One region of the Gordonia sp. NPDC057258 genome, then DNA from elsewhere that is predicted to be linked to it. Evidence: riboswitches for the same ligand, from Rfam matches in the RefSeq annotation. Region 1 holds a riboswitch; the other holds the start of a gene.
What was found. Region 1 has a riboswitch for thiamine pyrophosphate ahead of ACFUEJ_RS03105 (TenA family protein). Riboswitches for the same ligand answer to the same signal wherever they lie in the genome.
Positions count from the first base shown of each region.

Region 2: it holds a riboswitch for thiamine pyrophosphate, as region 1 does, so the genes downstream of both, thiC (phosphomethylpyrimidine synthase ThiC) here and ACFUEJ_RS03105 (TenA family protein) in region 1, are expected to answer to the same signal.

Region 1 is NZ_JBHUXZ010000002.1:222,241-227,338, reverse strand. It holds gene ACFUEJ_RS03135 (ATP-binding cassette domain-containing protein) at 1-833, opposite strand, end outside; gene ACFUEJ_RS03130 (fused (3R)-hydroxyacyl-ACP dehydratase subunits HadA/HadB) at 1,059-2,156, opposite strand; gene rpmG (50S ribosomal protein L33) at 2,251-2,418, opposite strand; tRNA gene ACFUEJ_RS03120 (tRNA-Met) at 2,512-2,585, opposite strand; tRNA gene ACFUEJ_RS03115 (tRNA-Thr) at 2,607-2,679, opposite strand; tRNA gene ACFUEJ_RS03110 (tRNA-Tyr) at 2,797-2,877, opposite strand; TPP riboswitch at 3,033-3,128, shown strand; gene ACFUEJ_RS03105 (TenA family protein) at 3,116-3,826, shown strand; gene ACFUEJ_RS03100 (ABC transporter substrate-binding protein) at 3,823-4,848, shown strand; gene ACFUEJ_RS03095 (ABC transporter permease) at 4,823-5,098, shown strand, end outside.
Region 2 is NZ_JBHUXZ010000015.1:20,690-25,787, forward strand. It holds gene thiD (bifunctional hydroxymethylpyrimidine kinase/phosphomethylpyrimidine kinase) at 1-427, opposite strand, end outside; gene thiC (phosphomethylpyrimidine synthase ThiC) at 427-2,151, opposite strand; TPP riboswitch at 2,159-2,248, opposite strand; gene ACFUEJ_RS12760 (GNAT family N-acetyltransferase) at 2,468-2,815, shown strand; gene ACFUEJ_RS12765 ((2,3-dihydroxybenzoyl)adenylate synthase) at 2,982-4,652, opposite strand; gene ACFUEJ_RS12770 (salicylate synthase) at 4,810-5,098, shown strand, end outside.

The DNA.
Region 1 (5,098 bases):
GCGGCGTGATCTCGCTCCCAGCGCTCACGTTCGCGGCATCTGCCGACGACCCATCCGTCGTAACCGCCCCGGTATGTTCGCGGGCGTCCGTCCCGCGTCGGATCGAGGTCGATGAACTCGGTCGCGACGTCGCGCAGGAAGGCGCGGTCGTGACTGACGACCGCGACTCCGCCGGGGTGCGACCGCAGCCTGCGGGACAGAAAGGCCATCGACTCGGCGTCGAGGTGGTTGGTCGGCTCGTCCAACAGCAGCAGGTCGGTGCCGCCGCCCAGCACCACCGCCAGCCGCACGCGGTACCGCTGCCCCACCGACAGAGTCGACAAGGGGCGGTCCCGGTCGGTGCATGCCGCCATGCCGGCGAGCGCGATGTCGATGCGACGTTCGGCGTCCCACGCATCGAGCCGGGTGACCGACTCGAGGGCGGCGGCATAACCGTCGTCGGCACCCGGCGCTCCCTCGGCCAGCGCATCGGTAGCGGCGTCGAGTTCGGCCAGTGCTGCGAGCGAGTCCCCGACAGCGTCGGAGATCAGGTCCCCGACCGTGCGCGCGTCGCCCGTCGGCAGGTCCTGCTCGACCACCGCGACCGTGCCGGCGCGGGTGACGGTCCCGCCGTCCGGGATCACGGCGCCGGCCAGGACGTGGAGCAAGGTGGTCTTGCCGCGACCGTTCTCGCCGACCACCGCAAGCCTCGACCCCGCGGAGACGGTCACATCGACGTCGCGGAGGACCGTGCGCGGGCCTCGTACGACGCTAACGGCCTCGGCACGGACGTGGGCGGCCGAACCCGCCGGGAGTCGACCTTCGGATATGTGGGTACTGCGTTCAGCAGACATGGTGAGTTCTCAGCTCTTCGGTAGCCGATGAGAGACGTGGCTTCTCATCGGGTCGGGAGCCGGACAGCACGACACAGCCGTCCGGCGTTTGGACCGGGACGGCGTACGAGAACTACAGGTGGGAACTCACAGGGAACTCGTCGCCGTCAGCGACGAGTCCAGAGCTTCAACGAGGCGATGCCGGAGTACATGGGTGGCGACCCTAGCAGCGACGATCACTCTCGATCAATTGAATTGGATGACGGCCTGCGCGCGTCCGAAGATCCGGCGGTCACCCTGCTTGGCGGTGATCGCGATGGTCCCGCGACGAGTTGCGGGATCGAGCGACTTCACCTTGCCGGTGAAGTCGACGGCCGCGCTGTCGTCGGCCGGGACGTACACCGGGCTGGTGAAGCGCACGTTGTACTCGCAGAAGGCCGCCGGGTCGCCGATGAACTCGGAGACGAAGCTCGCGCCGAGCCCCATCGTCTGCATGCCGTGCGCGACGACGTCGTCCATGCCGGCCGCGTTCACGACGTGGTCGGAGAAGTGGATCGGGTTGGGGTCGCCGGCCACGCCCGCATAGTTCGCGAGATTGCCGCGCGTCAGCAGGTACCGCTTGGGCGTGAGTTCCTGACCCACCGTGAGCGTGTCGAAGTCGACGGCACCGAAGGCGCCCGGCGACTGCGTCGGGTCGGGGAGGTCGTAGCGACCCGCCTTCGGCTCGACGGTGTGCCCGGACTCGCCGATGGCGTCGACCTTGATCATCACGTGGTCGAGGGACGCCTCGAGTTCGGGGTCGACGTCCATACCGGGACGCGCCGCCAGGGAGGTCCACGTGGTCATGACCGGCTCGTCGTGCTGGTTCCAGATGACGTTCTTGGTGACCATCAGGTCGATCATCTCGGGACTGCTCACATGCCGGAACGACTCGAGCGAGACGTCGCAGATCAGGCGGTCCCCGACCTTCATCGGCTGGTGGTAGACCAGCCGCTGGTCGGTCTGCATGATCTGCCACATGTCGTAGCCGGTGACGACGTCTTCGAAGAGCTTGCGCTGGGCGATGATCCCGAGCACCGACACGTAGGTGGGCGCGGCGATCAGGCGGTCGTGGCCGAAGGCCCGGGCGCCCTCCTCGCTCCAGTGGGTCGGGTGCGCATCCTGCACCGCCATCGCGTGCTTACGGATCTCCTCGCGGCCGATCTCGTAATAGTCGTCGACCGTGTAGTGGAAGCCGACGAGGCTCTGCGTGTGGGCGGCGATCTCGTCGGGGGTCGGCTTCGCACCACCGCTCGACGCCTCGTCCGGACGATCCTGGATCTCGGCTCCGCTTACCTGTGACATTGAGCTCTACTCCTTCGGCCGACACAGCAAGACGGGCTGCCTCATCGAGAGGCAGCCCGTTGCTGGTGGTACTTCGAAACGGCCGACGACGGCGTCAGCGCGATTCCTTGTGCCCCTGATGCTTGCCGCAGTTCGGGCAGAACTTCTTGATCTCGAGGCGATCGGGATCGTTGCGGCGGTTCTTCTTCGTGATGTAGTTACGGTGCTTGCACACCTCGCAGGCCAAGGTGATCTTGGGGCGAACATCTGTTGAGGAGGCCACTTGATTGCCTTCTTTCGGGTGGTACGTGGTCGGGTTCGGAAGTTCCCTCAGGGCTTGCGACCCTTGCGCTCGGTTCCGGTCGGACCCGATGTGTAGCGGTGGAGGGACTCGATCCCTCGACCTCACGATTATGAGTCGTGCGCTCTAACCAGCTGAGCTACACCGCCCCGCGGACTTCTCGTCCAGCGAGCCCCCTGACGGAATCGAACCGTCGACCTTTTCCTTACCATGGAAACGCTCTGCCGACTGAGCTAAGGGGGCGTGCCCCGGGCGGTTGCGCCCGAGAGCCTTAACGAGGTTACACACTCGCGTCTGCGCTAGACAAATCGCTGGTCGGAGACCGTCTGTAGAGCAGTTTCGCGAGATTGGACCACGCCGTGGCAGGTATAGGATTCGAACCTATGTAGCTTGCGCGACGGATTTACAATCCGCTCCCTTTGGCCGCTCGGGCAACCTGCCGTGCCGCTCTTCCGGCCACCGTGACGGCCGTACGAACAACGCCGTGAAGAATACAACGAACACCGCATCAACGCGCAAACCGGCTGGTCAACAGGCCGGGACATGGTCGTGGCACAGGCGTCCCACCGCGACCCCCACTCCTGCTACTGTGGCTGCGTTCTGACACGGGGTGCTCCGCGACGCGGGGGCTGAGATGAGACCCGAGAACCTGTCCAGGTAATGCTGACGAAGGGATGTCATGTCTGTGCATGCGCACGTGCCGGTCTCCGGCCGATTCTCCGACCACCTCTGGGAGGAGACGAAGGGGTTGCGGACGGCGATCGACGACCTCGAGTTCCTGCGGCGGCTCGGCGACGGGACGCTGCCACTCGAGGTGTTCCGCACCTACATGGAGCAGGACTCGCTGTACCTCGCCGGGTACGCGAAGGCCCTCGCCATCCTGGCGTCGAAGTCCCCCGACCCGCAGACCGCGGGGTTCTGGGCGAACTCGTCGGCCACCGCGGCCACCGTCGAGTCGGCGCTCCACGGCGACCTGCTCAACGGCGGCCAACTGCCGCCGCGTGAGGGCGAACCCGAGCCGTCGCCGGCGTGCCTGGGGTACGTGTCCTACCTGACGGCCGTCGCCGCGACCGAGTCGTATGCGGTCGGCGCGGCCGCGGCCCTGCCCTGCTTCTGGATCTACGCGGAAGTCGGCCGGGCCCTGGCCGCGAGTGCCGCCCAGGTGCTCGCCGCCGACCCGAACCACCCCTACGCGCAGTGGGTGACCACCTACGACGCCCCGGAATTCCAGGAATCCGCCTCGCGGGCAAGGGAACTCGTGGACGAGGCCGCGGCGCACGCCGGCGAGCGGGAGCGGGCCGCGATGGCCACGGCGTTCACCGTCGCCACCCGGTTCGAGCTTCTGTTCTGGGACACCGCGCTGAACCCGCAACCGTGGCCCGCCGCATGAGCGCCCGCGCGCGCCGCCTCCTCACCGTGCTCGCCGCCGCGGTCGTCGCGTCGTCGGCGATCACCGCGTGCGGTTCGGGCGCCGGTTCGGACGGCAGCATCCGATTCGCGCTCGACTGGTCCCCGAACACCAACCACACGGGCTTGTTCGTGGCGCAGCAGCGCGGCTGGTTCGAGGAGGCCGGACTCGACGTCGAGATCCTGCCGTACAACAACACCGCCGTGGACACCATCGTGGACGCGGGCAACGCCGAGTTCGGGATCAGCACCCACAACTCGTCGACCTTCTCGCGGGCATCGGGCGCGCAGACCATCTCCGTGTTCGCGCCGCTGCAGAAGTGGGCCACCGGCATCGGTGTCCGCGCCGATCGCCGCGACATCACGAGCCCGAAGGACCTCGACGGGAAGACATACGCCGGTTTCGGCGACCCGGGCGAGGAGAAGACCCTCGAGCAGGTGATCCGAAACGACGGCGGCACCGGCGAGTTCACCTCGGTGACCCTCGGAACCTCGGCATACGAGGCGGTCTACTCCGGTCAGGCCGACTTCACCGTCTCCTATCTCGCGTGGGAGGGCATCGAGGCCGAGCATCGCGGAACCCCGATGAGGTACTTCCACTACACCGACTTCGGATTCCCGGAGGCATACGCGATCGTCGTCGACGCCAACGAGGACTGGCTGGCGGACAACCCGGACCGCGCGGCGGCCTTCGTGACGGCGCTGCAGCGCGGTTACCAGGCGGCGGCCGACGACCCGGACGCGGCGGCCCGCGACCTCCTCGCCGCCAACCCCGGTGCGTTCAACGACGAGCAGTTGGTGTTCGAGAGCCAGCGCATGCTCGCCGGTCAGTACATGAAGGACGCCGACGGCCGGGTCGGGCGACAGACGCTCGAACAGTGGGCCGGGAACTCCGGGTTCCTGTACCGCAGTGGTCTGCTGACCGGCCCGGACGGGGCGCCGCTCACGACCGAGCCGGACTGGTCGACGTACTTCACCAATGACTACCTCGACACCCCTCGGTAGCACCGGCCTGCGTCGCATCGCGCCCGCGCTCGTCGCGGTGGTCGTCCTGGTGGCGGTCTGGCAGGTCTACGTCGACGTCAGCGGGATCCGGCCGCAGGTGCTGCCGTCGCCGTCGCGCGTCGTCGCGCAGGGTTGGTCGCACCGCGCGGAGATCGGGGTGCACGCCGCGGCGACGCTGCAGGTGACCCTGATCGGGTTCACGGTCTCAATGGTCCTGGCCTGGCTGCTGGCCATCGTCGTCGACTTCTCG
Region 2 (5,098 bases), on a different contig from region 1:
GATCGACCACCAGCGGAAAGGATGTGTCCCGGCCGATACCGCTCGTGCGGCACTGCTCGACGATGGCCTCGATGATGGGCGCCGACGCGAGCATCCCGGTCTTCGCCGCGGCCACACCGATGTCACCGGACACGGAGTCGATCTGCGCCGCCACGGTCTGCGGTGAGATCTCCTCGAACCCACTGACGCCCAGCGAGTTCTGCACCGTCACGGCGGTGACCGCGACACATCCGTGCACCCCGAGCAGGGCGAACGTACGCATGTCCGCCTGAATCCCCGCGCCACCACCGGAATCCGAACCAGCGATGGTCAGGACCCGTACCGGGGCCGTTCCGGGCGGTGACAGCGGGAGTCCCGTGTAGGCCTGTTCGTCGACCGTGCGCTGATTCGCGTCGACTGTGCGTCGTCGTGCGTCGTCTGTGCGCATCAGGCGCCGCCGGTCGTCTGCTTGTCCATGCCCGCGCGGACGTCCTCGGCGATCTGGAGCGGGAGGTACACGCGGTTACCGGCCTCGGCGAACTCGGCCGACTTCGCGGCCATGCCCTCGGCGATAGTCCGGTCGATGTCGTCCGCGGTGACGAGACCGTGCTCCTCGGCGTAGGCGCGGACGTCCGCCGAGATCCGCATCGAGCAGAACTTGGGTCCGCACATCGAGCAGAAGTGGGCGGTCTTCGCGGGCTCGGCGGGCAGCGTCTCGTCGTGGTATGCGCGCGCGGTGTCGGGGTCGAGGGCGAGATTGAACTGGTCGGTCCAGCGGAACTCGAAGCGCGCCTTGCTCAGTGCGTCGTCGCGTTCCTGTGCCCGCGGGTGGCCTTTGGCCAGGTCGGCCGAGTGCGCCGCGATCTTGTACGTGATCACGCCGACCTTGACGTCGTCGCGGTCCGGAAGTCCTAGATGCTCTTTCGGAGTCACGTAGCACAGCATCGCGGTGCCGGCCTGAGCGATCATCGCCGCGCCGATGGCCGAGGTGATGTGGTCGTAGGCCGGCGCGATGTCGGTGGCGAGCGGACCCAGGGTGTAGAAGGGGGCCTCCTCGCACAACTCCTCCTCCAGGCGCACGTTCTCGGCGATCTTGTGCATCGGGACGTGCCCGGGGCCTTCGATCATGACCTGCACACCATGCGATTTGGCGATCGCGGTCAGCTCGCCGAGAGTGCGGAGTTCGGCGAACTGGGCCTCGTCGTTCGCGTCGGCGATCGATCCGGGGCGCAAGCCGTCGCCGAGGGAGAACGTGATGTCGTAGCGGCGGAAGATCTCGCACAACTCGTCGAAGTGCGTGTACAGGAACGACTCCCGGTGGTGCGCGAGACACCAGGCCGCCATGATCGAACCGCCGCGCGAGACGATGCCCGTCACCCGCTTCGCGGTCAGCGGAACGTAGCGCAGCAGGACACCGGCATGGACGGTCATATAATCGACGCCCTGCTCCGCCTGCTCGATGACGGTGTCGCGATACAGTTCCCAGGTCAGCGAGGCGGGATCGCCGTTGACCTTCTCCAGCGCCTGGTAGATCGGAACCGTCCCCACGGGGACCGGCGAGTTACGCATGATCCACTCGCGGGTGGTGTGGATGTCGGCGCCGGTCGAGAGATCCATGATCGTGTCGGCGCCCCAGCGGGTGGCCCACACCATCTTCTCGACCTCGTCGGAGATCGAGCTGCGCACCGCCGAATTACCGATGTTCGCATTGACTTTCACCGCGAAGTTCTTGCCTATGATCATCGGTTCGGACTCGGGGTGGCGGTGGTTGGCCGGGATGACCGCGCGGCCGATGGCGACCTCCGACCGGACCAGTTCGGCGTCGACGCCCTCCCGGGCGGCGATGAACCGCATCTCGTCGGTGATGATGCCGGCACGCGCCCAGGCCAGCTGGGTGCTCGCGCCGTCGATCGGGTCGGGCCGATGCCAGCTGTCGCGGGTGGGGGTGAGGCCCTTCTCGACGTCGATGTGCGCCGCCGTATCGGTGTAGGGGCCGGAGGTGTCGTAGACGTCGAGGTGTTCGCCGTTGGTGAGCTGGATTCGACGCTGCGGCACACGCAGGTCGCCGACCGTGAGGTAGTGCTTGGCGCTGCCCTCGATCGGGCCGAGGGTCAGGAACCCGGAATCGGCGGGTGCGCTGCTGTTGCGGGTGGTGGATACACGTGTGCCCATGGCTGGTCTCCCTACGCCGGCATTACCCGGACAGGTTCGAGCGGTCGGCGACCGCCCGTCGCCATCTCAGCCCTCGGTCATCGTGAGAGCCCCCGCGGTGTGTAGTTGTCGTGCGTCCGCCACCCTACATCGCATCGTCCGGTCGGGTCGTCCGGGTTCGCGAGACCGTATCGATTTGCGACGATCACACGATCGGGGTCGGCAGTTACGGTTCCGTAAGGTACCGTGTGACCCGGATCACAGGGGTGGCGCTGTCGCGTGTGGCAGGTACGCGCCGGTGATCCGATGTCCGCGATCACGAGGTGAGGAGGGTCGGGTGCTACGCAAGCATCGTCAGCGACCACCACAGTCGGCAAAGTCCATCCTGCAACAGATCTCGCAGGTGGTACACAATCCCGACCGCGACCGATTCGAACTCTGGGTCGCCGGCGACCTGGTCGGCGTGCTCGGCTACTCGACCGAGACGGTCGACGGTCAGACGACTATCACCGTGCTGCACACCGTGCTCTACGACGAATACAGCGGACACGGTCTCGCCACGCGACTCACCCGCACCGTCGTGCACTACACCCGCGAGCAGGGCGCCCGCCTGCGGCCCGTGTGCACCTTCACCAAGCACTATCTCGACGGCCATCCCGGGATCGTGACCCTCGCGCCGGTGTGATCCGAAGGTAAGCCTCGGCGGCTCCGGAACATTCCTCGCCGGACCCTTCGAGGCTCGTCGCTATCGCTCCTCGCACCTCAGGGAGCAGGGGTTATGCGCTTCCTTGGGATTATGGTGCGGTGGTCGCGCTCCTCGCGCCGGTGTGAGGAGCGGGCTCCGACTCGGCTCAGCCTGCCGACGGCTCCGACAGCAGTGTCTCGCGGAGCACCTTTTTGTCGATCTTGCCTACTGCGGTGACCGGGAGCGTGCGCACGACGCGGACCACGTCGGGCAGTTTGAAGGAGGCGAGTCCGCGGTCGGCGAGGAAGGTGCGGATCGCGGCCAGCTCGAGTGGTCGGGCCGGGGGGTGTTCGTGCGAGAGCACGACTGCCGCACAGATCTTCTCACCGAGCGCGTCGTCGGGCAGCCCGACCACCGCGACCTGCCGGACCGAATCGTGGGCGAGGAGGTTCTCCTCGACGTCGTCGGCGGCGACGTTCTCCCCGGCGCGCACGATGGTGTCCTTGATGCGGCCGGTCACGGCCAGGTGCCCCGACGGCAGCCGGGTGACCTTGTCCCCGGACCGGTAGAAGCCGTCCGGCGTGAAGGACTTCTCGTTGTGCGCCGTGGCGCGGTAGTAACCGCGGATCGTGTAGGGCCCCCGCACCAGCAGTTCACCTTCTTCCCCGTCGGGGACATCGGCTCCGCCCTCGTCGACGACCCGCACCTCGTCGAGCTCCGACATCGGTGCCCCTTGCACTTGGTGCACCAAGTCACGCGGGTCGTCGGTCCGGGTGTAGCAGATCAGCCCCTCGGCCATGCCGAAGACCTGCTGGACGACGGGGCCGAGGGCCGCGTCGAGGGCGACGGCGTCGGACTGTGCCAGCTTGGCGCCGCCCACCTGCAGCAGGCGCAGGGAGCTGATGTCCGCCGGCTCCCACTCGGTCGCCGCGCACCAGAGTTGCGCGAGCGCGGGGACGAGCGCGGTCACCGTGACGCGGTGCCGCTCGATGAGGTCGAAAGTGTTGTCCGGACTGGGGTTGTCGGCTAAGACGACGTGGCCGCCCGCACCGAAGACGCCCAGGATTCCCGGGCAGCACAGCGGAAAGTTGTGCGCGGCCGGCAGGGCGACGAGGTAGGTGTCGTCGGCGGTGAGGCCGGCGACGTCCGCGGACAGCCGGGCGTTGAGGTCGTAGTCGTCGTGCGTGCGCGCGATGAGTTTCGGCAGTCCGGTGGTGCCCCCCGACACGAGGAACAGGGCGGGTAGCCCGGCGTCGGGGGCAGCCGGGAGCTCGACCGAGGCGGGGTCGGCGTCGGGGAGCGGTGTGAATCGACCAGGTTCGCCGGAGATGAAGACCTGCGCGACGTCGGGCACCCGTGACTGCAGCTCGGTCGCGAGCTCGCGGTAGTCGAACCCCCGGCGGCCGTCCTCACCGATGTAGGCGACCGCGCCGGCACCGGCTGCGAGATGGGCGATCTCGGTGATCCGGTGCGCGGGCAGCGTCATCACCGGAACGACACCCGCGCGTAGGAGGCCGTACAGGGTGACCGCGAAGTCGAGGGAGTTGTTCAGCTGCAACACGACCCGTTGCGTCGGCCGCAGTCCGGCCGCGACGAAACCGGCGGCACGACGGAGGGTGGCGTCGCGGAACTCGGTATAGGTGAGCGTGCGCGGCCCGTCGGTGGAGGCGTCGGTCAGCGCAGGGGAGTCGGGAGTTCGCTCGGCGGCCAGATCGAGGCCGGCGAACAACGGGCGGTCGAGGAAGACGCCGGCGTCGCGGTACTTCTGTGCCTGTGCGTCGGTGTGGGGAGCGAAACCTTCGAGCAGATCGGTCGCGGCGTCGAGATGCGTCGGCATGAGTTCATTGAAACACAGGCAGGATAGGGTAACCTTACCGGTCGATGCAGGGCGGGAGGCCGGTTGTCGACCCGCGGGGGATTGTTTGATTAGGCTGCCCTAAGATTCCCTATGATCATCGGTGCTCGAGTGCATCACGACCGGAGGAACGAAGGACATGTCGCTGACAACCGAATCGCACGCCGCGCAGTTCGTCGACCTGCTCGCGCCGGCCTCGCCGCTGAGCGAGTTCGATGCCGCGCGGATCACGGCGGCCTGGGCCCGCTCCGGCGAATTCGGCGACCATGTCGTCTACGAGCGTGACCGGCGCTGGACCTTCGCAGCCGGTGTCCGCGCCCGCGTGGTGATCACACGCAGCGAGGTCATCGTCGACGATCAGGGCGACCGCACGACGACGCCCTGGCACGGCGACCCCGCCGACGCGCTCGCCGCCGCGACCGCGTCGC